DNA from 2 places in the Colwellia sp. MB3u-4 genome. Region 1 is predicted to be linked to the other one. Evidence: riboswitches for the same ligand, from Rfam matches in the RefSeq annotation. Region 1 holds a riboswitch; the other holds the start of a gene.
The links. Region 1 has a riboswitch for thiamine pyrophosphate ahead of thiC (phosphomethylpyrimidine synthase ThiC). Riboswitches for the same ligand answer to the same signal wherever they lie in the genome.
Positions count from the first base shown of each region.

Region 2: another riboswitch for thiamine pyrophosphate. It lies ahead of H4J61_RS09290 (TonB-dependent receptor); the one in region 1 lies ahead of thiC (phosphomethylpyrimidine synthase ThiC).

Region 1 covers NZ_JACGVE010000082.1:2,402-18,267, forward strand. The annotation lists gene H4J61_RS12800 (thiazole synthase) at 1-478, opposite strand, end outside; gene H4J61_RS12805 (sulfur carrier protein ThiS) at 482-700, opposite strand; gene H4J61_RS12810 (FAD-dependent oxidoreductase) at 778-1,959, opposite strand; gene thiC (phosphomethylpyrimidine synthase ThiC) at 1,978-3,936, opposite strand; TPP riboswitch at 4,034-4,132, opposite strand; gene H4J61_RS12820 (mechanosensitive ion channel family protein) at 4,568-5,461, shown strand; gene H4J61_RS12825 (pseudouridine synthase) at 5,490-6,200, shown strand; gene H4J61_RS12830 (FKBP-type peptidyl-prolyl cis-trans isomerase) at 6,298-6,771, shown strand; gene H4J61_RS12835 (sigma 54-interacting transcriptional regulator) at 7,066-8,439, opposite strand; gene H4J61_RS12840 (hypothetical protein) at 8,555-9,127, opposite strand; gene H4J61_RS18095 (HAMP domain-containing sensor histidine kinase) at 9,127-10,635, opposite strand; gene H4J61_RS12850 (hypothetical protein) at 10,988-11,293, shown strand; gene H4J61_RS12855 (hypothetical protein) at 11,393-11,743, shown strand; gene H4J61_RS12860 (fumarylacetoacetate hydrolase family protein) at 11,810-12,421, shown strand; gene H4J61_RS12865 (glutaredoxin family protein) at 12,513-12,743, shown strand; gene H4J61_RS12870 (hypothetical protein) at 13,519-14,622, shown strand; gene ovoA (5-histidylcysteine sulfoxide synthase) at 14,678-15,866, shown strand, end outside.
Region 2 covers NZ_JACGVE010000078.1:43,526-59,391, forward strand. The annotation lists gene H4J61_RS09290 (TonB-dependent receptor) at 125-2,218, opposite strand; TPP riboswitch at 2,356-2,470, opposite strand; gene H4J61_RS09295 (HIT domain-containing protein) at 2,607-2,975, opposite strand; gene aroG (3-deoxy-7-phosphoheptulonate synthase AroG) at 3,234-4,289, opposite strand; gene add (adenosine deaminase) at 4,519-5,538, shown strand; gene H4J61_RS09310 (XapX domain-containing protein) at 5,589-5,759, shown strand; gene deoD (purine-nucleoside phosphorylase) at 5,888-6,592, shown strand; gene H4J61_RS09320 (helix-hairpin-helix domain-containing protein) at 6,705-7,007, opposite strand; gene pyrF (orotidine-5'-phosphate decarboxylase) at 7,142-7,837, opposite strand; gene lapB (lipopolysaccharide assembly protein LapB) at 7,957-9,126, opposite strand; gene H4J61_RS09335 (lipopolysaccharide assembly protein LapA domain-containing protein) at 9,128-9,379, opposite strand; gene ihfB (integration host factor subunit beta) at 9,450-9,737, opposite strand; gene rpsA (30S ribosomal protein S1) at 9,836-11,503, opposite strand; gene cmk ((d)CMP kinase) at 11,600-12,292, opposite strand; gene aroA (3-phosphoshikimate 1-carboxyvinyltransferase) at 12,334-13,692, opposite strand; gene serC (3-phosphoserine/phosphohydroxythreonine transaminase) at 13,794-14,876, opposite strand; gene gyrA (DNA topoisomerase (ATP-hydrolyzing) subunit A) at 15,384-15,866, opposite strand, start outside.

The DNA.
Region 1 (15,866 bases):
GTGAGGCCCATGGCATGATTACTTGACAACCCAACTCGTATAAACGTTGGCAAATAACTAAGTCGTCGGTGCAATAGGGTAAGACTTTAAAGCCTTCTGCAAGCAATTTTTCGGTGGCAATGAGTAGCTCGACTGGATCAGGCTGAAGATTGTAGTCATCGCCGATAACTTCAAGTTTTATCCAGTCTGTTTGGAATAACTCACGACTCATTTTCGCTAAGGTTATGGCTTCTTTAGCACTTTTACAGCCGGCGGTATTTGGCAGTAAAAAACCTTGGTTTTGCTTAACGCTATCTTGAATGTAGCGCCAAATTTTCTCACCTGACTGGGCCAATGGATTTTGCCGTTTTAGTGACAAGGTCACCACTTGTGAGCCACTTGCTAAAATGGCTTGTTTCATTACTGCTGGCGAAGAGAAAAGTGCAGTGCCAATGAGCAAGCGACTAGCTATCGGTTGACCATAAATGCTTAGCGACATGCGTTATCCTCCCACAATAGGAAATAGCAGATCAATACTGTCGTTATCGCTAACGTGTGTATTGCAGTAATCTGCTTGGCCAACAAAATCACCATTAAGTGCCAAGGCAAAGCTTTGTTGTTGCTGACTTAAGGGTAATGTTTTGGCTAGCACCTTATCTATGCTGTATGGCTCTGCAGCATTAATGAGTTCAAAGGCGTTACCATTAATATATATGTTCATTTATTATCTCAATTCTGGTCTTAATTTTTAACTAATGCTTAACTCAATGATGACTTCAACCACTATTACCTAGGCTTTTAATGGTTAATTCCGTTTGGGGAAATACTAATAGGTAGCCAATGAGAGTATTGATAATGTTCAACAGGTTTTTGCTGTTGTTGCATTAGGTTGCCAACATGCGTTAACACTTGGGCCAGCACAATAGGGGCAATTAAAAAGCCGTGACGGTATAAGCCATTGACTTGAATTAAAGCGTTATGCGAAATTATTTTTGGTTGATTATCACTAAATGCAGGGCGAAGTTGGCTGATATGTTGGCGGATATTGGCTTCAGCAAAACCGGGATGAACACTATAGGCCGCGCTGAGTAATTCCAGTGCTGAACGTACTGTCATGGCAGCGGTATCGTCACTTTCAATTTCTGTTGCTCCAACGACATAATGGCTTTTACCTTTTGGCGCAATGTAAAGCTGATAGCGTGGGTGCATCAGTCTAACAGGTCGAGAGATGTTAACTTCAGGAGCAAAAAGTTGAAAAAGTTCACCGCGAACAGCACGTAAGTCATCAAGTTCAGCATTGTCTTTATCGTTTACCTTGGTTGACGCTTTCGCGCCAATACCGCGACAATCAATACCAAGATCAAACGACTGCCACTGGCTATTAGGGTGATCACCACAAGCTTGAAAGTTAATCTCACAACCGGCATTAAAGCTGTTGGTTTTAATCGCTATAACTTCAGACTCACTGCGCCACTCAACGCATTCATCGCTTAACTGTTGATGTAAAGCGAGTAGTAGTTTTCGATTACCAATTTGACCTTCTTCTGGTAAATATAGCGCTTGCGAAAATTTACCGGCAAGCTCTGGCTCAAGCGCCAAAAGTTGTTGTCTGTTGAGCTGTTGTTGAGCATGGTTTGGATAACTATTCGCTAAAAAACGTGTCAATTTGTGGTAGTCAGCGATGTCGTGCTCATGACTTACCACTAGCGAACCCGTTTGTTGAAAAAAGCTATAGCCTGACAGGGTGTTCAGCAGTTTTGGCCACAAGGGTAAGGCGGCAAAACCCATAGCAACAATGTTGGCTGGGCTGTGCATTGCTTCACCCAGCGGTGTTAATAAACCAGCGGCGGCATAAGCGGCACTTTGCTGGCCGTTTTTTTGGTCTTTATCAAATAGCGTTACCTTGTAGCCTTGTCGGTTTAACGACAAGGCTAACAAGCGACCCATAAGGCCGGCGCCAATAATAGCGATGGTTGGCATAATTAAACGGCTCAGCTGCTAATTGTTTACTGGCTTGGCAACGGGCTGATATAGCTCGCTACCGCTGGCTTTAAACTCAGCTGATTTTTCAGCCATTCCTTGACTTGAAATACTGATGGTTTCATCAAGTAGTTTAATTTTAATAGGCTGTTCGCTATTGTCCGTATCGCTTAAATTAGCGGCATAATCTCGAACTTCTTGCGATATTTTCATTGAACAAAATTTAGGGCCACACATGGAACAAAAGTGTGCAACTTTGCCTGACGCTTGCGGCAAGGCTTCATCGTGGTAAGTACGGGCTTTTTCAGGATCTAAGCCAATATTAAATTGATCATACCAACGAAACTCAAAACGGGCTTTTGACATGGCATTGTCACGAATTTGCGCACCTGGGTGACCCTTTGCTAAGTCGCCAGCATGCGCGGCGATTTTATAGGTCATCAAACCTTCTTTAACATCTTCTTTATTGGGTAAGCCTAAGTGTTCTTTCGGGGTAACATAACAAAGCATGGCACAGCCATACCAGCCAATATTAGCGGCACCAATGCCGGAGGTAATGTGATCATAACCGGGGGCAATATCTGTGGTTAGCGGGCCTAAGGTATAAAAAGGTGCTTCGCCACAATGCTTAAGTTGTTCCGTCATATTTTGCTGGATCATATGCATGGGTACATGGCCAGGACCTTCAACAATGGTTTGTACGTCATGTTGCCATGCTATTTTTGTTAGCTCGCCCAAGGTGCGTAATTCAGCAAACTGTGCTTCATCGTTAGCATCGGCAATCGAACCAGGACGTAAGCCATCGCCTAGTGAAAATGAAACGTCATAAGTTTTTAAAATCTGACAAATATCTTCAAAATGGGTGTAAAGAAAATTCTCTTGATGATGGGCTAAACACCATTTCGCCATAATCGAGCCACCGCGAGAAACAATGCCGGTAACACGTTTGGCGGTCAACGGCACATAACGTAGTAATACACCCGCATGAATAGTAAAGTAATCAACACCTTGCTCGGCTTGCTCAATTAAGGTGTCGCGAAATATTTCCCAAGTCAGGTTTTCTGCAATGCCGTTAACCTTTTCTAAAGCTTGATAAATCGGTACTGTACCAATGGGCACAGGAGAATTGCGAATAATCCATTCTCGGGTTTCGTGAATATAACGACCGGTTGATAAGTCCATCACAGTATCGGCTCCCCATTTGGTTGACCAAACCAGTTTTTCTACTTCTTCTTCAATAGAAGAGCTTACCGCTGAGTTACCGATATTCGCGTTTACTTTGATCAAAAAATTTCGGCCGATGATCATAGGTTCAACTTCGGGATGGTTAATATTGACTGGAATAATCGCTCGACCTCTAGCTACTTCATCACGAACAAACTCAGGGGTAATTTGTTCAGGAATGCTGGCACCAAATGCTTGTCCTTGATGTTGTTGCAGCAGTATCTCGTTTTTAACTTCTTGGCGTTTCATATTCTCACGAATGGCAACATATTCCATTTCAGGCGTAATAATGCCTTGGCGGGCATAATGCATTTGGGTGACATTTTTACCTTTCTTGGCTTTACGTACTTTAGGTAAATGTTCAAAGCGAATATGATCAAGGCCTTCGTCTGTTCCGCGCTGTTGGCTGTAGATAGATGTTTTTTCTTGCAGAAACTCGACATCGTCACGTGAGTCAATCCAGCTGTCACGTACGCGAGGAATACCTTTGTGAACATCAATAATCACTGAGTTATCGGTATAAAATCCAGAAGTGTCATAAACACACAAGGGTGGATTTTTTTCATAGCTAGGCTGATCTTTATTGCCATTAACTAAAGTATCAGACAAGGTTATTTCGCGCATACCAACACGAATATCGTGTATTTTACCCGGGACATAAACTTTATTAGAGTTTGGAAAGGATTGATCGGCAACGTTTTTTAAAAATTGCGCTGCTTGGTTTCGACGCTTACGTCTTGAAATTGAACTCATGTTCTCTCACCTGTTTTTTATTAAATAAAAGTTAGGCGGAGCTTTATGGGGGTAGTAACGAGGAGCAGGTTTATTAGCAAAAAATTAGGTGCGCTGTTGACACTGCTCACTTGTTCCCTTCGCAGATATTAATCTAATCAGGTTCTACGGATCCCGCTTTCGCGATCTCAGCCCTTTGGCACTCCGACAAGTCAATACGTTTAAGCTTTTAGTGCGCTTAAACGTAATTTATTCTAGCTTGAACTTTTAATGACAATCAAGCCTTATATTAGTTTTTATTGTTTGCTGTAGTTATTTAATGTGTTGAGTATATTGTTTTTCATTAAAATATAGGCATTAATTGCATTGTAAAATAACGGGTTAAGATATTATAATAAGATTTTAAGTTATCATTTTACCGGCGCTGTTTCATTTTAAAAGCTTATTTTATTTTGATTATTCATCAGTGCTGGCATTTTTTAATAAGCACTATGATGGTTTGGCGTGGTGAGTACCGACTTAAGTGATCAGGTTAGCAAAAGTCAGTACAAGGTTTAACTTTACGGATTAATTGCTAATAATAATGCAAATGTAGCGGTAAATTGTCGTAATATAGACAAACTGAGTAACGTACACTATATGGAATTAATTTATGGCTGAATCTAGCAGCTCAAGCGCAACAGAGCAGATAAGTAAAACTTTAGACCCCGTCAACTTACTTAAAGATGAAATTGATCAAGTGGGTCGTATTTACAATATCATTGTTGAGTTTTTCACCAATTACAGTTTTCAATTAATTGGTGCGTTTATCATCTTCATTATTGGTTACATTTTTGCAGGTAAAATAGCGACTGTCGTGCTGAAATTATGTGAGCGACATAAGCTTGATATCACCCTGAGTCGCTTTTTAGCGAACACCAGTAAAATGTTAATTGTAGTGATGATAACCATCATTTCTTTAGGGAAATTAGGCATTAGTGTTACGCCATTTATTGCCGCTATAGGTGCTATTTCATTAGGTGCTGGTTTAGCTCTGCAAGGCTTGCTGGCTAACTATGCGGCCGGCTTTAATATTATTATTATTCGCCCTTTTGTGGTGGGTGATACCATTACGGTGCGTGGTGTTACTGGGCTAGTTAAAGAAGTTTTACTGGCATACACGATTTTGTCAGATGAAGACAATGTTGAAATTACCATTCCGAATAAACATATCGTGGGTGAAATATTACATAATTCAAGCCATGACTCTTTGTTAGAGTTAAGTGTTGGCATTGATTATAGCGAAAACCCGTTAGCGGTCGTGGCGTTGCTTGAAGAGGTGATCGGACAGTTAGATATTGTCAGTAAAGTCCGTAAGCCTTTGATTGGTATAGATGCTTTTGCTGATAGTGCTATTAACATCGCGGTGCGCTTGTGGACCCCAACAGAAAATTTATACAGTGCTAAATATGAAGCGAATAAAGAAATTTATTTAGCGTTAGATAAAGCCAATATTAAAATTCCATTCCCGCAACGCGATGTTCATCTTATTAAGGATGTAGTGTGATTATGATGCCGTTTATACCGGCTTTATTATGGCGTTAAATAAGGCTAGGCTGGATCGATTTTTGGCACAATATTGTCAGGTTAATCGCAAAAGTGTCCGACTAATATTGGCGCAAAATAGAGTATTGATCAATGATGTAGTCGCTCATGATATTGATGAAATTATTGATACCTTTAGCCATATCACCTTGGACGGTAAAGTGATCCAAGCTAATTGTGCCTATTATATTATGCTGAATAAGCCTGTGGGTGTTGTCAGTGCAACCCGCGATACAAAGCATAAAACAGTGCTTGATTTACTTGAATATCCGTTTAAAAATGAACTGCATATTGTCGGCCGACTTGATCTTAATACTTCTGGTTTGCTGCTAATGACCAATGATAGTCGTTGGTCAGAACGCTTAACTTTGCCTGAGAAAAAAATAACTAAACGTTATATAGTAACCTTGCAAAATAAACTTACCGCCGAATATATAGCCGCTTTTGCCGAAGGTATGTATTTTGCGTTTGAGGACATTATGACTCAGCCTGCAAAATTAACTATTATATCCGACTATCGGGCACAAGTTGAGATTATTGAAGGACGTTACCATCAAATTAAGCGCATGTTTGGTCGTTTTCGTAACCCAGTGATGGCTTTGCACCGATGCTCAATTGGCAATTTGCAACTTGATCAGCACTTAGCTGTTGGGCTAAGCAGAAAGCTAACCGAGCTCGAGGTTAATAATATTAATAAATAAAACGCTCTTTAATGCCTAAATATTAAGGCGGAAAATTACTACAACAATCACAACAAACAATGCAAAAAAACCATAAAAATAATAATAAGGAATAAGAATGTTTAAGTATATTATGCTAATTATTGTACTGGCCTTAATCGTCAGCTTCTTTGTACGCAATAATGCTAATCGTGAAGTGGCAAAAGTTAATGCTGTGCTAGCGGCAGAGTTTTTAGAAAATAATAAACAAGTCGCCGGTGTGATTGAAACAGCTTCTGGCTTGCAGTATCAGGTATTAACCTCAGGACAGGGTGACCTTCATCCCATGGCAAGCACAAAAGTGAAAGTGCATTATCACGGCACTTTACTTGATGGCACAGTTTTCGACAGTTCAGTTGAAAGAAATGAACCGATTAGTTTTGGCTTAAATCAAGTGATTAAGGGCTGGACAGAAGGTTTACAGCTAATGGTAGTGGGTGAGAAAACTCGTTTATTTATACCGGCAGAGCTAGGTTATGGTAAGAGTGCGGCAGGTAAAATTCCGCCTGGCTCATTATTGATTTTCGATGTTGAATTACTGGCTATTGAGTAAAACACTTAACTACCCCCTGATTCAATGACTGATATTAAATAACAAAAACAGTTTTAACAGCTTGTTAAGACTGTTGCCAACGCGATACAAAAATAGTGGTTTTTCGCTTGAGTTAGTCCTTGCTTAACGCTTAACTTGATAGCATAACAACCATCCAAGGATTGTTGTGGCGCTTTATTTTACCTCACTCTTGGTTTTGCTTTGGCTTTTGCTTAAGGTTTTATAGCAAACGCTTACATCTAGCTATCCAAACTACTTCATAGCAGCGAATGCTGTATTCTCAAATGGCTTACTCTATTCTTCCCTAAAGGCCTCTGCTGAAAGATGGTGGCGATTAAGCAATTTGTAAAATTCAGTGCGATTTCTTTGTGCTATTTTTGCTGCTTGTGAAACATTCCCGGCCGTTATTTTTAATAGTTTGGCAAGGTAATCACGTTCAAATTTATCTCTGGCTTGGACAAACGAGGGTAAAATCGTGGTGTTATCGCGCAGCGCATTCTTTACCAACATTTCGCTGATTAATGGTTCAGTAGACAAGGCGAGTGTTTGCTCAACAACATTTTGTAGTTGTCTGATATTGCCTGGCCAAGTTGCGCTGATCAGCACTTCCATAGCTTCTTGCGAAAAACCAGTAATATTGATGTGTGACTGGTCTGCAGACTGACTTAAAAAATATTGCGCAAGTAATGGGATATCTTCTCGACGTTCAGACAAAGGTGGCAACTCTAACTCAACGACATTGAGTCGGTAATACAAGTCTTCACGAAATGTTTTGTCAATAATGGCTTGCTGTAAATTTTTATGGGTTGCTGAAATAATCCTCACATCAACTTTAATCGCTTGTGTGCTACCCACGGGGCGTATTTCTCGTTCTTGCAAGGTACGTAGCAGTTTTACCTGAAAACTCATGGGCATATCACCAATTTCATCCAAAAAGAGTGTACCGCCATCTGCTGCTTGAAATAAGCCAATATGATTTTTTTCTGCGCCGGTAAATGCGCCTTTGATATGACCAAATAATTCAGACTCTAGCAACTGCTCAGGAATAGCCGCGCAATTAATAGCGGTAAATGTTTGTTGATGTCGAGGACTTGCCAAATGAATCGCTTTTGCCAACAGCTCTTTGCCTGTGCCACTTTGGCTTTGAATAAGTAAACTAAAATCACTTCTTGCCACTTGCTTACTTTGCTGTAAAAGCGACTCCATAATAGTACTGCGACTAATAATTTTATCACGCCATTGGTTATCAGCCTGACTGTGGTTGAGTTCTGCCGGTTGCAGGCGAATGGCTTGTTGTACTATTTCCAGTAGTTCTTTACTTTCAAAAGGCTTAGTGAGAAAACTAAAAACCCCTTGTTTAGTGGCATTGATTGCATCAGGAATAGTGCCGTGGGCGGTCATGATAATGACCGGAATATGGGGGTGCTTAGCTCTTATTTGTTCAAATAGTGCCATGCCGTCCATGCCTTCCATTTTAAGATCGCTGATCACTAATTGTGGATGAAAACTCTCGAGTCGGCCTAGAGCTATTTTGGCATTTTTTGCTGACTCAACTTGATAGCCTGCTGCAGCCAAACGGATAGCAAGTAGTCGCAGCAAGCTAGGGTCGTCATCAACGATTAGAATTTTATTGTCTGTTTTAACGGCAGCTGGATTAAGATTGGTCATGGGTTATTCTCAGTGCTTATCTATGGCTAAAATATGTGGCTAAAACATAGTGCTAAAAATAGAACTTAAATTGATATTAATCGCTAGTGCACTTAATAGTGCCTTTAACTAGCAATTATTGATCTCTTTTATCAATAGCTTGTTCAATATTTTTTAATTGTTTAATGGTTTGTTCTAATAACTTTACTTGTTCGATTAAGGTTTCTTGCTGTTTTATTGCCTGCTGTCGTTGTGCTTGTTGAAGCTCTTGTTGCTGGGCGAGCAAGCGACTTCTCATCAGTAAACATTGATTTAATTGATCGCGCAATAAGGAAATAAAAGCCTGATCGCTTGGGTTGATATTAGCGAGTGCGGCATTTTCATCCTCACTGTTCAATTCATTTAACAATACTTTAGCGTTGAAAACATTGTAAATAGGTGACGTAGGTAGACTATAAAGTAGCAGGAGTTTTATTTGCGCGTCATAGTGCATCTGGCTGTTTTTTTTTGTTGGTTTTTCAAGTGTTTTTTGTTGCTTACTAACCTCATTGGTTAGTTGTTGTTGGTTAAGTTGTTGCAATATTAGGTAATACTCACCATAACTTGTGCTGCTATTATCGTGTTTGGTCATGAGTTGACAACCAGATAACAGCAGTAACCCTATGCTTAGTACTTTCATTGCGGATGAAAATCGCTGTAAATGAGCCATTAAACGGATTCCTCTTGGCGAAAAGCGCGTGGTAAGGTGATTTTTACTTTAGTCCCTTGTTGGTCACTTTTTGCAGCCAAAAATTCAATATCGCCATTAAGGCGCAGTATGAGTTCTTTAACTATGGTGAGGCCGAGACCACTACCTTTGATTAAATTTTGCTCAGGTGGCGGACCTTGATAAAAAGCATCAAATATTTTGTCTTTATTTCCCTCAGCAATCCCCATGCCTTGATCGCTAATAAAGAGCTGCAAGTGGCCATCTACTAGTGCCGACGAAATATCTATCACGCCTTCATCCGGTGAATATTTTATCGCGTTGGACAAAATATTGTCGATAATAACCGCTACTTGTTTACGGTTACTAAAAAGAGCGATATCACTCAACTTATTATTAAGGATAAGTTTTTTACGTTTTATAGCTAATTTTTGCTCTGCAATCACTTGATAGACTACCTCATTAATCTGTATCAATTTGGAATCTTGTAAACTGGTTGAGTCGAGGACAATATTGAAATCGAGTAAGTCTTCAATATGCTTTTGTAAGCGAAAGACGCTGTCTTTAATAATGTGAGAAATTTCTTGTTGCTCGGCATTGAGTTCACCAACACTATTATCATATAACAGCTCAGTGCCTTCTCTAATGGCTGCTAGGGGGGTTTTTAATTCATGTGATATATGGCGAATAAAGCTCGATTTTTGTAACTCTAATGCTTGTAAACGTGTACGCATGCTTTCCAAGGCTAGCGCTATTTCTTGAATTTCTGGCGAGCCTGTTACTTTGATCTCATGATCAAAATGCCCTTGTTGTAATCGAAAAATACTCTGGGTAAGCACTTTAAGCGGGCTAGTGATTAAGAAAATAAATACAGCCGCAATAAGTAGGCTAATAGGAATAATAACTAAACTCTGGATCATAATATCGCGAACAGCTTGCGCGGCCTGTTTAATATTTGTGATATGCAAGGTGTTAAGTTCACCACTTCGCTGAGTAATTTGCTCATAAGTCATATTTAGGGCACTAAATTTGACCTGTATTGGCTTGATGATTGTGCTGTCAGTAGGCGATTTTTGTACAGCTTCTGGCATGGTCTGTTCAATCAGTGCTGTAACAGTTTGGGCATATTCAGCGACCAATAGTTGTAATTTTTGGTCTTGGCTTGCCGCAATTAATTGTTGAGCTAAGTGTAATATTTGCTTGCACTGCTCATTATAACTATTTGCTAAAGCTGGGTCTCGCAGTACTAAATATTGCGCAGCACTGCGTTCTAGTTTGATTTGACTACTTTTCAGTAATTGTTGCTGATCCAATATCTCCGTTATTCCGGTAATTGCACTGGCACTTTTTTTAGCAAGCGTATTGACTTGCGAGGCACCAAAAATTAAAGCAATGACCAGAGGTAAAGCGACTAAACCAAAGCCTAATAAGGTTAATGACTTTATTGATAAGCTTTTTATCGACAAATTTCTATTATGCGCTTTACTGGCGAGTGTGGTTGAATTGCTCACAATGTGTGCTTGGGCCTTTTTCCTTATAAACATTTATATAGTGTTAGCTAAAAACGCAAAAAAAACAATGCTGTCTCAATACGGAGACAATAGTACTGACAGCTTTTTATTTTTTTAAACTACTGTTTTGTATGTGTATTTTATAATTTAGCCAGTGCCATTCACTATATATAAATTATGGTGCAGACAAGTTGTTGCTAATTGGAGACATTGACTAGTTAAGCAGGTCATTTAAACCTATAAAAATCAATTACATATGCTTTGGCATGAGATGTGCTAAGTATCTATTGTAAGTGGCACGAGCCATGGTCGGCATATTTCTTGATGTGCTATTAATTAAAAGGATTCAGATATGAACAATATGAGCTTAAAAAAACTGTCTATCACTGTTGTTGTCGCATCACTGGCATCAAACCTTGCTTTTGCTAACAATGATGTTACTAAAACAACGCTTAAAGTTGCAGAGCCTACAGCCACTTTTTCTCAATTAGTCACAGATTATGATGTCGATAAAAGTAATAGCTTAAGTGCAAATGAATTAGCTAAAAATGAGACATTAACAAAAGTTTTTGTTCAGCTCGATATCAATGGTGATACAGAAATTAATGAAGAAGAATTTAACCAATACCTAGCTAAGATGAAAAAGCATTTATTATAAAAAATAATTTTTGTCTGTTAATAGCTTGTTTTTTCGACTGTTAGTGTTTTCTTTAACCAAACAGTCGATCATTTTTACTGACTTTAAGGACCTCTCCACATGAAAAATCAGTCTTCTGAAGATAGTTTGTCCCGTTATGTTAAAATTGATAAATGGATTTTTGAAGTGAAATCAGTACGCGCAATACGCGTTGAGGATTTTGGTAAACCTTACACTGCTGTTGCCAATATTGCCTTAAATGGTGACAGCGCATATATTGATGGTCTGCTGACTCGTGTAGATGATGACTTCACACGTGAAGACTATCAAACCTTTGGGAAAATGAGTCAGCAATTAGGACTTGAAACCGTAAGTTTTGACCGTTTTAAGCAACAACGAAAATCTTCAGATACAGTTAAAGTGCCACCAATAAATTGTGTTAAACCCGAGTTAAAATTAGTTATAGTATAGTATAGTATAGTTATTGGCACTGATTGCGCTTAGCATGGTGCGTTAACATATATTAAAGGCTGTCTAATGAATTCGGTTAAAGTTAATAATACTTATATTACACCATCTAAAATTATTTGTGTTGGTCGAAATTATGCTCTACATATTAGCGAACTAGGTAATGAAGTTCCTGATGATATGGTGTTATTTATGAAACCTAATGCGGCTATTGGTGAGCAACTTTGCTCTTACCATCAAGAAACCTTGCATTATGAAGCTGAGCTTTGTTTTTTATATCAAGAAGGTAAATTTTCTGCCCTTGCTATAGGTTTAGATTTGACTAAAAGAGCCTTGCAAACTCAGTTAAAAGCTAAAGGTTTGCCATGGGAGCGCGCTAAAGCCTTTACAGGTTCTGCACTATTTAGCGATTTTGTGACGATAGATGTTATTGATGAATGCCTATCGTTAGCGCTTTTGATCAATGGTGAATGCCGACAATCTGCTTCAATAGCGATGATGTTACATTCACCGCAAGCCATATTGGATGAAATTCGTTCTTTTATTACCCTAGAAGACGGCGATATTGTGATGACAGGCACACCTGCCGGTGTCGGTGAAGTGGTATCGGGTGATGTTTTTGAAGGGCGAATACTGCATCAAGATAAGGTCTTAGTGACTAAACAATGGCAAGCAACTTAGCTTGTAACCAATAATAATATCTCACGGGAATGAGTGTGTTAGGCTCATTCTATGCGATAATTGAGTAAATTAACTGTTTAAAACTCACTTTATGCAACGTATCACGCTTTATACCATGACTAATTGCCCACATTGCCAGACCGCAAAACGCTACCTTGAAGAAAAAAATATTGCGTTTCGTTTGTGCAATGTAAAGACGCCAGCAGGCCAGAAAGAGTTTGCCAAATTAAACTTACGTGGTGTGCCGGTATTAAAAGTCGGCAATCAAGTTCTTAAAGGCTTTAACGTTAAAAGCTTCAATGAACTCTATCAAGATAACTAATCCCCAACAGACCCATACTGAAACCACAAAAAGTACCTTTATTATCGTTTTCTTAATCGATATTTTTAATCGACATTGAAAATAATCAAAAACATATCATCACTATGGCTCGCCCATTAGTGATGATGTTATCGAGAAGTTTGGAAAATTTTTTTAAGCACTTCTTCGCCAAAGTGATATTTTTGCTAGTATTGGCGTAGCCGTGTCTCTGTGTGCTACCCAGAAAAATATTGTTGCAAGTACGAGTTTAACGTCAAAAGTCACAGTTAAACAAAATCACAGTCAAACAAGGTCACAGTCAAACATTGTTGAGCAACTTATGGTCAACTCCTCACTCAAAAAATAGATAAATAACATTAATACCAATCTCACTAATTATCTGATCATTTTTACTGGTTAAAACAACCAACTACTGCGTTATTTATTTAATAATTAGAACAACTAGTTATTAAAATAAATGCCTTATATTTGGTCATTTTCCCTGCGTATAAAGTAGACCACCTAATTAATGAAATTGGTATAAGCTATTGTGACTGCTAGTCTCAAGATTGCGACATTTTTTTGTCTTGTCGTCCCAACCTGAAAATACTGCTCAGTTTTACCTCAATACTGGCCAAGCTTTATATCGAGCAAAATACCAGAATAACAATCAAGTTAAAGTTTTTTAATCCTAAATCATCATTACTACGTATAACTAAATTATTAGCCACTTAGCTATAATTTTTCCTATTATCCAAGTATATTCAAAATATCAACGTTCAAGTATTTATCCATTATGAATAGTTTAAATAGGCTCGCAGAAGCCATAATTTCTGGTCTGCAAGAATACATCAATAAACGCGGCTTTCGCGCATTAATACACTTTGAACTGGAAGGGTGTTATCAAAAGCCAAAAGATAAGCATATAGATTATAGGCAGGTGAATAGAAATTTATTAGCACTGGGTATTGATGGTGAAGTGGTTGCTGAGTATTGGAGTAATCAATGGGAGTATGTGTCGATTTTCAATGGCCAAAGTCCATTAAAAGAGGCACAAAACCTTAGTCGCGCTATTGAAATTTTGCCGAAATTGTTTGCTGTTCAAGGCGCGACAAAAACACTTATTAAGCCTGTTATTTGGGCGGGTGACCATGGCAAGTTGGCTGCTGGTTGTGAAAGTATTTTTAGTGGCGATAACCGTGCGGTACATATCCCTAATGCGGTACAAATTAATGTTAGCGTACAAGATGTAAGTGGAAGAAACTTGCTGGTTTCTGGTGATTTTGGTGAATGTTTACAGCAACATTTTTTGCGTACAAGTTTAGCCTGCTGCTTAATTTATTTGCCAGAAGAAGAAGCTTTTGAGCGATTAGTATTAAAATCGAAATATGGCTTAGCGGAAGAGCTTTGCTCCCCTGTTGATATTTCTGGCGGGCATCAAGGCAGTATTGCTTTGTACAGAGACATTGGTAAACACAATCAAAAAATGGGTGTTGAGCCATTGTTATATGATGATAAAAACAAGGTCATCGTGAGTCAGAATAATTGGCATAAAACCGCCAGGGTTGAACACAGGCTAGGTGCCTCGAGTGAGCACTATAACCCCTATTTGAATGTGATTTTTGCTTTGTTAAATGTTATTGAAGCTATTGATGATATGAAAAATGGTTACCCAGTGCAGAGTGAAACGTATGGCCAATTACCAAGTTCGTTACATGATCAAGCCAACAGTGTTGGAGCTATTACCTTATTTGCCAATAATGATTGGTTTAACCAAAGCATAGACAAAGCGCTCAGCGGCACAGGCAGTTATGGTGAAAAAACAACAGAGTTAAGTATGGGGCAATTATTGCAACATGGTTATTTAAAGCAATTTCAACGGCCAAGTATTATTATTTAAAGCGTGAGCTTTGAAATACTACGTCGGACTACAAACATATTTAGCGAAGAATTAAATGATAAAACAATTAAATACCCCAACACTTGATGGCAACTCGACAGCAGAAAAGCGACAAGAGTTAACGGCATACTTTAAAAATACTTGGTCGACATATGAGTCATTATTCTCACTGATCAATCATGACCATGCCTATTTTTTAAGGCCAGAACGGTTACGCCACCCGTTAATTTTTTATTTTGGCCATACCGCAACTTTTTATGTCAATAAGTTGATACTGGGCAAATATATTAAGCAGCGAGTCAACAGCCGTTTAGAAGCTATTTGCGCGGTCGGTGTTGATGAAATGAGTTGGGACGATCTTAATAGCGAACACTATGACTGGCCAAGTGTTGATGAAGTTCGAACTTATCGCCAGCAAGTTTATGAGTTAGTACTCGATTTGATTGATAATATGGAGTTGAGTTTACCTATTACGCAAGACTCGTTAGCCTGGATGATATTGATGGGCTGCGAGCACGAACGTATTCACCTTGAAACGTCATCAGTGATTATGCGTATGTTGCCATTAAAGTGGTTAACAAGCCAAGAGCAATGGCAGCCGTGTTTACATTCATCAGTGGCACCTGAAAACCAATTAATACCGGTTAAGTCTCAACACTTGTCGTTAGGAAAAAAAGCAGATGACAAAACCTTTGGCTGGGATAATGAATATGGTCATCAAGACGTCGATGTTGAAAACTTCAGTGCCGCTAAATTTTTAGTATCCAATGATGAATTCATGGCCTTTGTTGTCGCCGGCGGCTATCGCTCAGAGCAGTTTTGGTGCGAAGAAGGACAAGCATGGCTGGAATTTACTCAAGCTGAAATGCCGAGGTTTTGGCGTTATAGCAATGGCGAATATGCTCAGCGTAATTTAACAAGTGAAATGCCTTTGCCATTAGACTGGCCGGTAGAAGTTAATTACTTAGAAGCAAAAGCGTTTTGCCAGTGGCGACAAAAAACGACCAAAGGTTTTGTTCGTTTACCTACCGAAGCCCAGTGGTATTGTCTTCGTGAGCATGTTGCTGGTGACCAACACCAGTGGCCTGAGGTGCCAGGTAATATTGATTTAGCTTATCAAGCCTCATCATGCCCAGTTAACCGACATCAGCAGGGTGAATTTTTTGATGTTATTGGTAATACTTGGCAGTGGACTGAATCAGCCATTGACGGCTTTGCTGGCTTTAATGTTCACCCTTTATACG
Region 2 (15,866 bases), on a different contig from region 1:
ACCACGTTGTAGCCTATTAAACACTTTATCTAATATGCTACAACATTCATTGATATGTAAACTATTTGCCAAGACCTAACGGATAGAGGCAAGTTGCTAAGCACAAGTATTGACCTATATTTCCTTAGAAATTATAATCAAATGTTGCACCAAATACCGCCGGCTCAGCTAATTGATAATAGGCTTTTGCGCTATATCCGTCTCTTGGGTCATTGCCAAAATAGAAACCACGCGTAGCATAAGTTTCATCAAACAAATTACGCGCCCATACCTTCACTTGCCAGTCATCTTTTGCATAACTCATTGACATATTAACCACTTCAATTGCTGCAGATTTTTCGTTATGACTATCAGAGAATAAAAATTCGTCTTTACCGTCAACAGAAATATTCACCCGTAAGTGATCTGATAATTGATAATTCAAACCAAGATTAAATTGGTAGCTAGGGGCATGTGCTTGTTCGTCACCTGATTTATCATTGCCGTCAGCATCAATAAAACCATCGTATTGGGTATCTAACAATCCAACAGCGCCATAAACTTCAAGTTCTGGGCTGATCTGCCACCCTGCCTCTAGTTCAAGGCCTAAATTGGTGCCGGTTGCCGCATTACCTAAATATGAAACAAAGTCGGTACTGCCGTCTTCACGTTCTTGTAAAAATGACGTGCGCACCTGCATATCATCCCTGTCCATGTAAAATACGGCGCTACGAACATAGGCTTGATTATCCAATAAACTGACTTTATAGCCTAATTCGTAATTCCACAAATACTCAGCCGTGAACTCACGAAGTTCAGTGGGCAAACTGCCCTCAGTGTTGGCACCTCCGGCCTTGTAACCACGATTCACTGAGCCATAGAATAAATTATTTTTATCCGCTTGATACGACAACACCACTTTACCACCTACCATGGTATCGCTTGGATCAAAACTAAGTTGCTCTGAATCGGTATAATCTGCGTTTCTCCGCTCTAGCCTTAAACCAGTTGTTAGACTTAACTGTTGAGTCAGTTGGCTATCAAATTGTATGAATGCCGCAATATTATCGCTATCAAAAGACGAGCTAAAATCACTAGACAAATAGGTATATTGACGTAATAAATCTTCTTTTTCTTGCTTGAAGTATATGCCTGTTACCCAAGCGGTACTGCCATTAAAAATTTCACTTCCTTGCTCTGAAAGCGCTCTTAGCTCAAATGTTGCTGATGTTTTATCACGAAAATAATGATCTTCTGAGCTATATTCCCAAGCCGGACGAATACCCACATAGGCCCAATCTTCATCATAGCCGTAGTCTAATGCTGAGTCAGCATAGCTGATGATAGTTTCGAGGGTAAAATCGCTAAGGCCTTGATAGGTAAATTTAGTCGCTAACGCTTTGGTATCTTGGTGATCAAAACCGGGTTGGTCTGATAAGGTATTACGTGTATTATCCAGTGAAAAGGCATCATAGCCATTGTCAAAATCAGCAATAAATGTAGTGATATCAAGGGTTAAATCTTTACTTATCGCAATAGCTAACTTACCACGCATGGTTAATTCATCACGGTTGTTAGTGTCATCACGATTTAAAAAGTCATTGTCGATAAAACCATCACTACGGTACTGTTCAACCGCTAAACGATAATTCACCTTTTCAGTGGCTGGACCGGATAAAACCAAACCGGCGCTATAACTGTCATAATTTCCAGCAGATAGTCTTACTTTACCTTCAAAGACATCGGTAGGCGCACTTGAAGTGATATTGATCATGCCGGCCATAGCATTAGCACCAAAGCGTGTACCTTGAGGACCACGATAAACTTCAACTTGTTCAACATCGAAAGTTGACGCTATGCTGCCAATACTGGAAAAGTCTATACCGTCGATCACTAAACCCACAGAGGGGTTAATCGGTTCTTTGAATTGGCTACGCTCACCAATACCACGAATTTGATAATACCTAGCGCGTTGTGTGCCACTAGAGAAATTAACATTGGGTGTACGAGCAATTATTTCTTCTAAGTTCTGTGCATTACGCGCGCTAATTTCATCGCTAGCGATAACAGATAAAGAACTGGCGGTTTTTTGTAGTGACATAGAGCGGAAGTCACCGTCTATGGTAATCACTTCTATTGTTTGCTCTGCAGTGTTAATAGGAGTGTCAGCGGCAAAAGTTGTAGAAGCAACAATACTGGTTAAAATAGCTAAAGTAATGGGTGATTTTATAAATGTCATTATGATCTCATAAATTCGATTAGGAATACGTTATGGGATCCGGCATGGGGAAGTGAGGTAGCTACTCGGTATTAATCTGTAGCATTATAGTTAGCAAGCGAGTAATGCCTAAAAAATATAAAGTTACATAACGGTAATGCGATTAGCTTAACCATTCCTACGCCGGTACTATCCGGTTCAGGTTCTAAGGGTTCGCTTCGCATCTCAGCCATTAAAATTGTAAACAATCTTCAGGCACCCCTTGGTTCGATATGCATACTAACAATATTTGTTTAAAAGTACAGCGTAAAACCTAAATAAAAAAACTTTATATTGCCTTATCTTAACTTGAGCTATGGGCAATAAGTAATCAACCTTATCTAATAACATACTTATTTAAGCAATTAGTTTACTTAGGGTTTAGCATTCTACCTAGCGGTTCTCCGCCCACTAAATGTAGATGAATGTGATAAACCTCTTGGCCAGCGTGTTGATTACAATTCATGATCAAACGATAACCGTCTTCTGCTATGCCCTCTGCTTGTGCCAGTTTCTTCGCAACAGTAAACATACGACCAATAGTTAGCTCGTCTTCTGCTTCAATATCATTAACCGTTGGAATGAGCTTATTAGGCACAATTAAAATATGACTTTTAGCTTGCGGAGTAATATCACGAAACGCCGAAACAAGATCATCTTGAAAAAGTAACGGTGCTGGAATTTCTTGGCGAATAATTTTTGAAAATATAGTTTCTTCTGCTGTGTTGTTATCAGCCATGGTTTACCCTCTTTATACTTATGAATTTTTAGATCTTGAACATTTATAGTTTAACGATAAACATGCTGATGACAAGGCTATATGTCACCAGCATGTTAAATTCTTTGGCTTTAATTAACTCAGTTAATTCACTATCACTGATGGGCAATCAACGTCATCAATTGGCTATAATGAAAAACGCCAGTCAGGAATTAACTGACTGGCGTGATTAATAGCCTATGTTTATATTTTTCTGTTATCTATTGCTGATTAACATGACTAAAGTGTGCGGCGCTGAATAACGGCTTGATCAAGTTCGGCGAGCAAAGTTTCAGTATCTTGCCAACCGATACATGCATCTGTGATGCTTTGGCCATACGTGCCCGTTTCACCAAGCGCTAAGTCTTGACGACCTTCAACTAAGTGACTTTCTACCATCACACCAAAAATTTGTTTATTACCCGCACTCATTTGTTGGCAAACGTCACGACAAACTAACATTTGATTTTCAAACTTTTTACTGCTGTTAGCATGACTAAAATCAATCATGATATTGGTATTTAAACCTGACTTATCAAGTTGTTCGGTAACCGACTTAACACTATCGGCATCAAAGTTTGTGCTTCTACCACCGCGTAAAATGATATGACAATCTTCATTACCTGCCGTTTCAACAATGGCAGAATGGCCATATTTTGTTACCGAAAGGAAATGATGTGAAGCGCTAGCAGCGCCAATAGCATCAATAGCAACTTTAATCGTACCATCGGTACCATTTTTAAAGCCAACTGGACATGATAAACCTGAAGCTAATTCACGATGAACTTGGCTTTCTGTCGTGCGTGCGCCAATGGCACCCCAACACATAAAATCAGCCATATATTGTGGGGTGATCATATCTAAAAACTCACCGGCGGTAGGTAAGCCCAAGTTATTTAAATCAAGTAGCAACTTACGGCCAATACGTAAACCATCGTTAAGTTGGAAGCTATTGTCCATATAAGGGTCGTTAATAAGTCCTTTCCAGCCGACAGTAGTTCTTGGCTTTTCAAAGTAAACGCGCATAACAATTTCTAGCGTGTCTTGATATTTTTCACGCAATTTAACTAAGCGCTCACCATATTCCAAGGCCGCTTTGGGATCATGTATCGAACATGGCCCGATAACCACAAGTAAACGATCATCTTGGTTATTAAAAATGTCACTTATGGCTTTTCTGCCAGCAAAAACCGACTTTGTTGCTTGTTCTGATGAAGGAAATCGCTCAAGTAATGCGATAGGGGGTAAAAGTTCTTTGATATTTTTAATACGAACGTCGTCGGTTTGCTCAAACATATTTTTTCTCTTTATACTGCGAATAATTGCTACTCAATATTTACGTCTAGACACCTAGATGATTAGCCTCTTGGCTAATTTATCAGTGTTATCACGCTAATAGCAACATAAAATACGAAAAAGACGGTATAATAAAATCATCTTACATCAGAGCAAGATAAATACGCTTATTGTAGAAAACTCTGGTCGTATTTTTCATCAAACACATTCATCTAGGTTGCCAATAACTATGACGCATTCTCAGCTACCATTAATTGATTTACACCGACATTTAGACGGTAATATTCGCCCTAAAACTATTTGGGCATTAGCACAACAACATCACATCGTTTTGCCTGAAACTGACTTTGAAGCCTTTATTCCACATGTGCAAGTACAAGGCAGTGAAAACGATTTATTAGCTTTTCTCAGTAAACTTGATTGGGGCGTTGCTGTCCTTAAAACCTTAGATGGCTGTAAGCGCATAGCGTTTGAAAACGTTGAAGATGCCTTTAACGCCGGTATTCATTATGCAGAATTGCGTTTTTCACCCTATTACATGGCCATGAATAATAATCTTGTGGTTGCTGATGTTGTTGCAGCGGTTATTGATGGCGTTAACGCAGCATGTAAGTTATACGACGTAAAAATTAACCTTATTGGCATTTTAAGTCGAACCTTTGGTGTAGAAAAGTGCCAAGCAGAGTTAGACGCCCTGCTTACTCATAAGCAACATTTAATTGCGGTTGATTTAGCCGGAGATGAATACAACTTTCCAGGTGAAATGTTTGTTGATCATTTTAATCAAGTACAAAAAGCACAATTAAATGCCACTATCCATGCGGGTGAAGCAGCCGGGCCTGAGAGTATTTGGCAAGCAATAAACCAATTGCATGCTAAGCGCATTGGTCATGGTGTTGCGTGTCATCGCGACGAGAAGCTTATGGATTATATGGTAAAACATGATATTGCCATTGAGTCTTGTTTAACTTCAAACTATCAAACCGGTACCATTAAAGATTTAAGTCAACATCCCATTAAAGACTTTCTAGCCCGTGGATTATTGGTTTGTTTAAATACTGACGACCCTGCGGTACAAGGTATTGAGCTAAAAAATGAATATGAACTTGCTCGTAATACCCTAGGTTTTGATGATAACGATATCAAGCAGCTGCAAGAAAACTCGCTGAAAGCGAGCTTTTTATCAGACAGTGAGAAATCAGCGTTAAAGCAAAAAGTGTTGAATAATAACTCAAATTCATTGTTGTAATTGTTGATCTTAAGTTAAAATAATTAATTAACAATCAACTAGGAGAACACGTGTACGAAGTTATTATCGCGACAATAACAGGTATTGTTGTGGGCTTGATATTTTCATTACTGAAATTACCCATACCTGCACCCCCTGTTTTATCGGGTATTGCCGGAATTTTTGGCATTTATTTAGGCGGCATCGGTTATCACTGGATCATCGAACGCTTTTTCAGTTAGAATTCCACTTTAAATATTTAAAAGACATATCAGTAAAACATCCTTGATAGCGGCTGAATTGATACCATATATCAGCAATGGCTAAAAACTTACTGTGATTGAAACACCACTAACAAAGGTTAACTCTCATGGCAACAGCACATATAGAAGCAAACGCAGGTGATTTCGCTAAAACGGTACTTATGCCAGGCGACCCACTACGCGCAAAATATATAGCAGAAAATTTTCTTGATGATGCAAAATGTGTCACCCGTGTACGCAACATGTTTGGCTACACGGGTACTTATAAAGGCAAACCCGTTTCAGTGATGGGCTCAGGAATGGGTATACCATCTATTTCAATCTACGCGACAGAATTGTATAAAGACTATGGCGTTGAAAGTATTATTCGCATTGGCTCTTGTGGCGCAGTTCGTGATGATATAAAACTACGCGACATCATTGTTGGTATGGCCGCAAGCACAGACTCAAATGTTAATCGTTCACGTTTAAATGGCTGTGATTTCGCCGTTACCGCTGACTTTGAGTTATTACATAACGTGGTAAAAACAGCGGAAAAAACTGGTAAAAAAATTCGTGTAGGTAATATTTTTACCTCTGATTTATTTTACACACCGAACCCAGAAATGTTTGCCTTAATGGAAAAGTACGGTATTTTAGCTGTTGAGATGGAAGCTGCAGGTTTATACGGTGTTGCTGCTGAGTATGGTAAAAAAGCACTGACGGTATTAACCGTGAGCGATCATATTAAAACTGGTGAGCAAACCACAGCTGATGAACGTGAAACAACTTTCAAAGATATGATGGAATTGACCCTAGATAGCTTGTTGTAAAGATTAAGCTAGACAGTAAAAAGCCAGTCAATAGACTGGCTTTTTACTGTCACCTTTAGCACTATATTATCTAATCTTAATTATTCCACTGCTCGTGCATAATTATCAATCATTACAACTTAATCCTGCCTTTATTAAGCTCTAATGTGTGCTGACCTATACCTTTAACATGGCTTAAATCACCAAGAGATTTAAATTCACCCTTTAACTCTCGATAAGCGATGATTGCTTTTGCTCGTTTTTCTCCCACACCTTTTAATAACGCTAAAGTTTCAATATCCGCTTTATTAATATCAATAACTTGTATTTCTTGAGATGAAATAACGGCTGGCGTTTCGTTGAAGCCTTCCGCTTGAAGTGACAATGACATTACCGTAAATAAGATAACAAGAGAATAACAGATATGCTTTTTCATAAGACCTTCCTTCTAATAAAATGAATTTCCATATAAATGAATTATCATAAATAATAATTCACCTTATTAGGTTTAGAAGTCTTATCGTTATTTGTCAAATAGATAGGGTGATAAATACAAGTTAATAGTTAAAACTAACTAATTGATTGGTTAATTTCTTGTAATACAGCCTGTGGATTTTCAGCTTGAGTGATCGGTCGACCAATCACTAAATAGTCTACGCCAACATCTATTGCTTGTTGAGGTGTCATAATACGTTTTTGATCATCGGCATTGCTCCCTGCTGGGCGTATACCTGGTGTGACTAGTTTAAAGTCTTTACCTAATAATTGCTTTAGTGATTCGGCTTCCATTGCTGAACAAACAACACCGTCTAAACCGGCTTTTTTAGTTAACGACGCTAGATCCAGTACATGTTCAGCCGGTGACTTAGTAATACCTATTCCAGCAAGATCTTCTGGCCCCATACTGGTTAAAACCGTAACCGCAATCAATAAAGGTGCCTTATCTCCATAGGGCAATAAAGCCGCTTTGGCTTTTTCCATCATTTTAAGACCACCAGAAGCGTGTACATTAACCATCCAAACCCCTAAATCAGCAGCGGCTACAACTGCTTTCGCAACAGTATTAGGGATATCATGAAATTTTAAATCAAGAAACACGTCAAAATCGCGCTGAACAAGTTCTTTAACAAAATCAGGGCCAAAATGAGTAAACATTTCTTTGCCTACTTTTAATCGACAATCACTCGGCTGAATTTTATCTACAAAAGATAATGCCTCATCTTTGTTATCAAAATCTAACGCCACAACGACTTTTGCATTTCTCATGCTGTTTTCCTTACTAAGTAAATATTGTTAATTATTATGTTTTGTCATTTGCATCAGCAAGTCAAAAATTTTAGGCTTGATCTGCTAACACTGTAAAATTGGAGTACTAGAGTGTGGCATTACTCGCCATCTAAACCCCGTATAGGTTTAAGTTGCTCCCAATCATGGCATGAAGGACATGACCAATAATGGGTGCTAGAATTAAAACCACAACTTCTACAACTATAGCGGTGCTTAACATTTAGATAGGCTGAAACAAGCTCACGGATCACTTCAAGATTTTCAGAGGTATTTTCAGACTCGCCATCATTCATTTGCATTTTCACAAAATACTTGAAACCACGGATAGTGGGTCGGCGATTTAATGCTGTTAAGATAAATTTTTTCGCCTGATTAACACCCTTAACTTGCTCTATATGTGATAAATATTTGATAAGCGCTGATGTGGCACCCGTTTCTTCATAAACCTTTCTGATAAATTGGAAAAACTCTTCTTCAGCATCAAGTGCTTGATAACAAATAAACATTTTATCTATTACATCGGGAAAAAATTCTTTATCTTGCTCATAAATAGCCTTATAACATTGGCAGGCTTCATTATATTGCTGATGATTTTCATATATTTGTGCCATCAACCAATTTGCTCGAGATGAATTAGGATCATGACTTAATGCATTATCTAATAGCTCAATGACTTCAATAAATTCATCTTTTTCTAATGCCAAAGTAGCAAGTTCACAATAGAAATTAGCTAAGGTATGTAAGAGTTTTGTGTCACGAGTTTTTGCGATGGCTTTTTTAAGCGCAATACCTTGTTGCCAATCTTTTGTTGATTGATAAATCTTCATTAAGGAGCTTAGCGATTTCAAACCATAAATTTTTGATTTTAGTAATTTATGAAACATCGCTTCAGCGCGATCATATAATCCGGCGCTAAGAAAGTCTTTTGCTAATTCAAATACCGCTTGCTGTTTAGCACTATTAGGTAAGTGTTTTTGGCGCACTAAATGCTCATGCACTTTCAGTGCTCTATCAAGCTCACCGCGACGTCTAAATAAATTTGCCATGGCAAAGTGAGCTTCTACGGTATCATCTTCAACTTTTAACGCTTCAAGTAGATAATCAATCGCTTTATCTTGTTGATTCGAAAATAAATAATTTAATCCAGTAGAATATTTAATTGAAAGTTCTTGTGTAGCTGAATGGTCGTTTTGTTTAACGCTATTGCGTCCCATAAACCAACCATAGCCCATAGCAACTGGTAACAATAAGAATAATAATCCTAGCATACTAAGACTTCTTCTCCGTATTCAGTTGATTATTTTTGCTGCTCTTTATCATGCCAAGCAGCTTCCAAAACAAAGCAAATAACAATCCTAACACAAAACCTATTGAGGTAAATAAACTGACGGCTGCAGCAACTGAAAGATTAGTTTTTGCAATCAAATAATTTAAGGTCAGTACTTGATCATTTTGACTACCAAAAACAAATGCAATGGCAAGTAAGATAAGAAAAAGAATAACAGTAATATAAAGGCGCATAATAGTTCGTCCAAAACAACACAAAAAAAAGGCATGCTGATAGCATGCCGTTTAGTCATAAATTCTGCAATTACGCGATTGAAAGATTTACTCTTTCACGTAATTCTTTACCAGGTTTAAAATGTGGAACATATTTTCCGTCAAGCTCGACAGACTCGCCAGTTTTTGGGTTCCGTCCCACACGAGGAGCGCGATAATGCAACGAAAAGCTGCCAAAACCTCTAATTTCAATACGCTCACCTTTTGACAAAGTGTGCGCCATCATTTCAAGAATTTCTTTAATAGCTTGTTCTACATCTTTCGCAGCTAAATGATTTAATTTATCTGCTAATCTTTCAATGAGTTCTGACTTGGTCATGTGACCTCCAGTGTTCACTATAGCTTCGCGCCATCGGATTTAAACAATAAAGAAGAACTACTTTAATGTAGTTCTTCTTCTCTTGGTATAGCTAGGAATTATATCTTAGCGTTTTTAAACGCTTCAGCCATTGCACTAAGACCAGATTCTTCTTCTGGTGCTTGGTTCAATGTATCCATAGCTTCACGCTCGTCTGCTTGATCTTTAGCTTTGATTGATAAGCTGATAGTGCGGTTCTTACGATCAACACCAACAAACTTAGTTTCAACGCTGTCATCTACAGATAATTCAGTAGTCGCATCTTCGATACGTTCACGTGAAATATCAGCAACACGAAGGTAACCTTCAACGCCTTCGGCTAATTCAATTTTAGCGCCTTTAGCGTCTACTTCAATAACCTTACCTGTAACAATAGCACCTTTTTTGTTATCTGCAAGATATTGATTAAACGGGTCATCTTCAGTTTGTTTAACACCTAAAGAGATGCGTTCACGTTCTGGATCAACCTGTAATACTACCGCTGAAATCTCATCACCTTTCTTGTATTCACGAACAGCTTCTTCACCGCCAGCCCATGAAATATCAGATAAGTGAACAAGACCATCAATGCCGCCGTCAAGACCAATAAAGATACCAAAGTCAGTAATTGACTTGATCTTACCTGATACTTTGTCGCCTTTGTTGAAGTTCTTAGCAAACTCTTCCCAAGGGTTCGGGATACATTGTTTAAGGCCAAGAGAAATACGACGACGTTCTTCGTCAATTTCAAGCACCATAACTTCAACTGTATCACCTAAGTTAACAACTTTAGATGGGTGGATATTTTTGTTAGTCCAATCCATTTCAGAAACGTGAACTAGACCTTCAACGCCTTCTTGAATCTCAACAAAACAACCGTAGTCAGTTAAGTTAGTTACGCGACCTGTAAGCTTAGCGCCTTCAGGGTAACGCTTAGCGATAGCAACCCATGGATCTTCGCCTAACTGCTTCATACCTAGAGATACACGAGTACGCTCACGATCGAATTTCAATACTTTAACTTGAATTTCATCACCAACATTTACGATTTCACTTGGGTGCTTAACACGTTTCCAAGCCATATCTGTGATGTGAAGTAGGCCGTCAATGCCGCCTAGGTCTACGAATGCGCCGTAGTCAGTAAGATTCTTAACAATACCTTTAACTTCAATGCCTTCAGCAAGAGAAGCTAATAGTTCATCACGTTCAACACTGCTTTCTGATTCGATAACAGCACGACGAGATACAACTACGTTATTACGCTTTTGATCAAGCTTAATAACTTTAAATTCTAAATCTTTACCTTCAAGATGAGTAGTGTCACGAATAGGACGTACGTCTACTAGTGAACCAGGTAAGAAAGCACGGATATTGCTAACTTCAACTGTGAAGCCACCTTTAACTTTACCGTTGATAACACCGATAATAGTTTCTTTTTCTTCATATGCTTTTTCAAGCACTTGCCATGCTTCATGACGTTTAGCGTCATCACGAGAAAGAATAGTCTCACCGAAACCATCATCTGTAGCTTTAAGCGATACATCAACTTCATCACCAACAGAGACTTCTACTTCGCCTGTAAGGCTTTTGAATTGGTCGATTGAAATAACAGATTCAGATTTTAAGCCAGCGTCAACTAAAACGTTGTCTTTTGTGATGGCGACTACAGTCCCTTTGATAATAGAACCAGGACGTGTTTCGATCGTTTTTAAGCTTTCTTCAAATAGTTGTGCAAAATTTTCAGTCATAACTTGTATATAAACTCAGTTATTAATCCAGTCAACGTCATTGTTTCATGGGGTAATTAAATAGTTGCCCAGTGCATCCTTACAGTAGGCGATAGGTTAATGTTCAGTTTGCATTAATCTTTCATTGCTAAATGAGAGGATTTTACTAACCACCTCTTCAATAGAAAGTTCAGTAGAATCAATAATTAACGCACCTTCTGCAGCAACAAGCGGCGCCACCTTGCGGTTTTGATCTCGCTCGTCTCTCAGACGTATGTCATCCAAAAGGCGCGTTATTTTAACATCAAAGCCCTTTTCTTTCAACTGATTAAATCTTCTTTGCGCCCTTTCTTCAGCGCTGGCAGTCAAAAAAACTTTAACTGGCGCATCAACAAACACTATAGTGCCCATGTCACGACCATCAGCAACTAAACCAGGTCCAACTTTAAAAGCACGCTGGCGTCGCAGTAAAGCTTCACGTACGCGAGGAAACGCAGCAACTTTCGATGCTAGAGCGCCTATTTCTTCGGTACGAATGGCGTTAGATACATCTTCGCCTTCCAAAATGACTTTACCTTCACCTTCATTACAGGTTTGAAACTGTACATCAAGATTCGCTGCTACAGGTAATAAGGACTGCTCGTCTTCTACGCTAATATTATGGTGCTGAGCTGCTACGGCCAATACACGATAAATGGCGCCACTATCTAATAAGTGCCAACCTAGTTGCTCAGCGAGAATACGCGCAACGGTACCTTTACCCGCACCACTTGGTCCATCAATTGTAATTACAGGGATTTGTTGGTTCATTCAATTCTTCCTAGCTGACTTTTTTCTAACACAATAAGGTGTTAGTTACTTGGGATTAACGTCAATCCTACTTGGTTTGCTAATGCAACAAAATTTGGAAACGAGGTCGCCACATTGTCACACTCTAAAATTGTTATTTCACCTGTAGCTCTTAGAGAGCTAATAGCAAATGACATAGCGATACGATGATCGTCATGACTTTCAACCGTACCTGAAGTTAGCTGGCCACCAGTAATATCGATACCATCAGGGTAAACGGTACAATCAATACCTAGCTCAACTAAGCCATCTGCCATTGCTTGAATACGGTCACTTTCTTTAACACGTAATTCTTCAGCACCTCTTAATCGTGTCATACCCGTTGCACATGCCGCAGCAATAAATATTGCTGGAAATTCATCTATAGCAAGTGGAACATCACGTTCATCAATATCGATACCTTTAAGCGGCGAAGATGATACCACAAGATCGGCAACAGGTTCACCTCCCGCTAACCGTTCATTTGTAACAAGTATTTCTCCATTCATTTGCTGTAAAATATTAATGGCACCTATGCGTGTGGGATTCATCCCAACATTACGAATAGTTATTTGTCCTTCTTTGGCAATTAAGCCCGCGACCATAAAGAAAGTAGCGGAAGATATGTCGCCCGGCACTTGAATATCACAGGCGGTTAACTTGTGACCACCTTCAATGGATATTTTCTTACCTTGTTCAGTTTCTATCGACTTAACCGGATAACCAAATGCCGTTAACATGCGTTCTGTATGATCGCGCGTAATGCCAGGCTCAGTCACAGATGTTGTGCCATCTGCGTACATACCAGCCAATAACACACAAGATTTTACTTGTGCACTGGCCATGGGTAATAAATAGTCAATCGCATTAAGTTTTTCATCTGCGGCTAAACCACTACACACAACTGGGGGCGTGCCGTCACTAGCGGCGGTAATATTAGCCCCCATAAGTTGTAAGGGTGTGATCACTCGCCCCATTGGACGTTTGTTTAAAGAATTATCGCCAGCCATACGAGTTTCAAACCGTTGGCCTGCTAAAATACCTGAAAGTAGTCTAATGGATGTGCCTGAGTTACCAATATCTAATAGTCCATCTGGTTTGGTTAAACCATGTAAACCTTTACCCTGAACGGTAACATTGTGTTCGCTATCTGGGCCTTCAATTTCAATGCCCATAGCTTTAAATGTATTCATCGTTGCCAAGCAATCTTGACCCGGTAAAAAACCACTAATATGCGTGGTACCTTCAGCAAGCGCGCCAAACATTATAGAGCGATGAGAACAGGACTTATCACCCGGTACTAAAATATCTCCGCTGACTTTATGGCCAGGTTTAGCCGTTATTGTTAAGGTACTATTTTTTTTAATTTCTAGGTTTGACATTATGATTCCAGTTAAATCTTTCCTTTACGGAAACTTCCCGCTTAACCTAGGCCATTGCTTCACTAGGCTGCTATATTCATTATATTATTGAATGTTGACACTTAATGCTGTTGAGCAAAGCTGTCCATAAAATTAATCAATGCTTGCACGCCTTCTATTGGCATAGCGTTATATATACTCGCTCGCATTCCACCAACCATGCGGTGGCCTTTCAGGGCAGTTAAACCCTGAGCTTCAGCTTGTTTTACAAATTCAGCAGATAAGCTGTCATCCGTTAACCAAAAAGGTATATTCATCAAACTTCTATTTTCTGGCACTATTGAGTTTTTGTAAAAAGTACTTTGATCAATATATTGATAAAGTAACTGCGCTTTATGGTGATTAATTTCAGCAATGGCACTAACGCCGCCTTTAGCTAATAACCAGTCAAAAACAAGACCCGCTAAATACCAAGCATAAGTGGGTGGTGTGTTATACATTGAGCCATTTTTAGCCTGTATCTCATAGTTCAAAATTGATGGGGTGTCTAAATGCGCCTTACCCAATAAATCTTCACGTACGATAACTATAGTTAAACCCGACGGGCCAATATTTTTTTGCGCACCGGCATAAATCAAGCCAAATTTGCTGACGTCAAATTCACGTGACAAAATAGTTGACGACATATCAGCAACCAAGGGGATATTACCGGTATTTGGCACCTCGAAAATCTCGATGCCGTCTACTGTTTCATTGGGGCAATAATGCACATAGGCGGCATCTGGGCTAATGGGCCATTCGCTACTGGGTTTAATACGTTGAACGCCATCAATATGTTCTATGGCATTGAACACATTAATATTGCCGTAATGACTGGCTTCTTCTGCCGCTAATTTAGACCAAGAGCCACTGACGATATAATCTGCTTTTTTAGTCTCACCCAACAAGTTTAAGGCAACAGCAGAAAACTGACCACGACCTCCACCATGACAAAAAAGCACTTTATAATTTTCAGGAATAGCCATCAGCTTACGTAAATTTGCTTCAGCTTGTCCTGCAACAACAAGAAACTCTTTACTTCTATGGCTCAGTTCCATCACAGAGCTACCGGTATCGGCAAAATTTAAAAATTCACTCTGCGCTTTGTTCATTACATCGACAGGTAACATCGCAGGACCTGCGCAAAAATTGTAAACACTAGACATTTAACACTACACCCTTATTTATTAAACTTATTAAATTAGTATTGGCCTGACATTAGGTCATCAATAGCAAGTTATTCTATTATCTCACGATATTATACCAGTTCCATCAAATTTGTGATCTTGTTGTGCGCAGGAAAACAAATCAAGGCACAGGTTTATTGTTCCAAACTAAACCTAAGTACTCACCTTTATATGAACAACACAGCCTTGGGCTATTGTAACGAGCAAAAGTGGGCAATAACTTAATGGCATGGGTATTTTACCCAATTAGTTACTTATTCATTTTTAATGATGAAAATGAATAAGTAACTGGCTTAATTAATCAAATTGGTATGATAACCACTGTAAAAATTCACATGAAATTTAACCGCTACTAGCATACCTGTTTGGTACGTAGCATCAATTCAAAAATAGAATTTGATATAACCATTATCAAGCTAATTAAATGGCTAAATTTTACGCATAAAAAAAGGCGGTTATAACCGCCTTTTTATAAATTAACGACAGTTACTCTGGCGTATCGTCATTATTGAGTGTTGGCTCATCGCCTTCACTTTCGCTCTCTATATCAATATCAGTTTCAGGCGCGTTTACTTGCTCACCCTCTATAACTTGAATTGGCACTAGCTCGCCATCCTCGTTTTCTTCAAATACTTCAACTTCTGCTATTTCATCGATACGTTGTAAGGCAACAACATGCTCACCTTCCATGGTACGAATGATACGAACACCTTGAGTATTACGACCAATAACACTAACTTCACTAACACGAGTACGCACTAGGGTACCATTATCTGTGATCAGCATGATTTCGTCTTGTTCTTCAACTTGTACCGCGCCAACAACAGGGCCGTTGCGTTCACTGACTTTAATTGAAACAACACCTTTGGTTGCACGACTCTTCGCAGGATACTCATCTAATGCCGTACGCTTACCGTAGCCATTTTCAGTAATGGTCATGATCGGACCATCATTGGTAGGTACAATTAA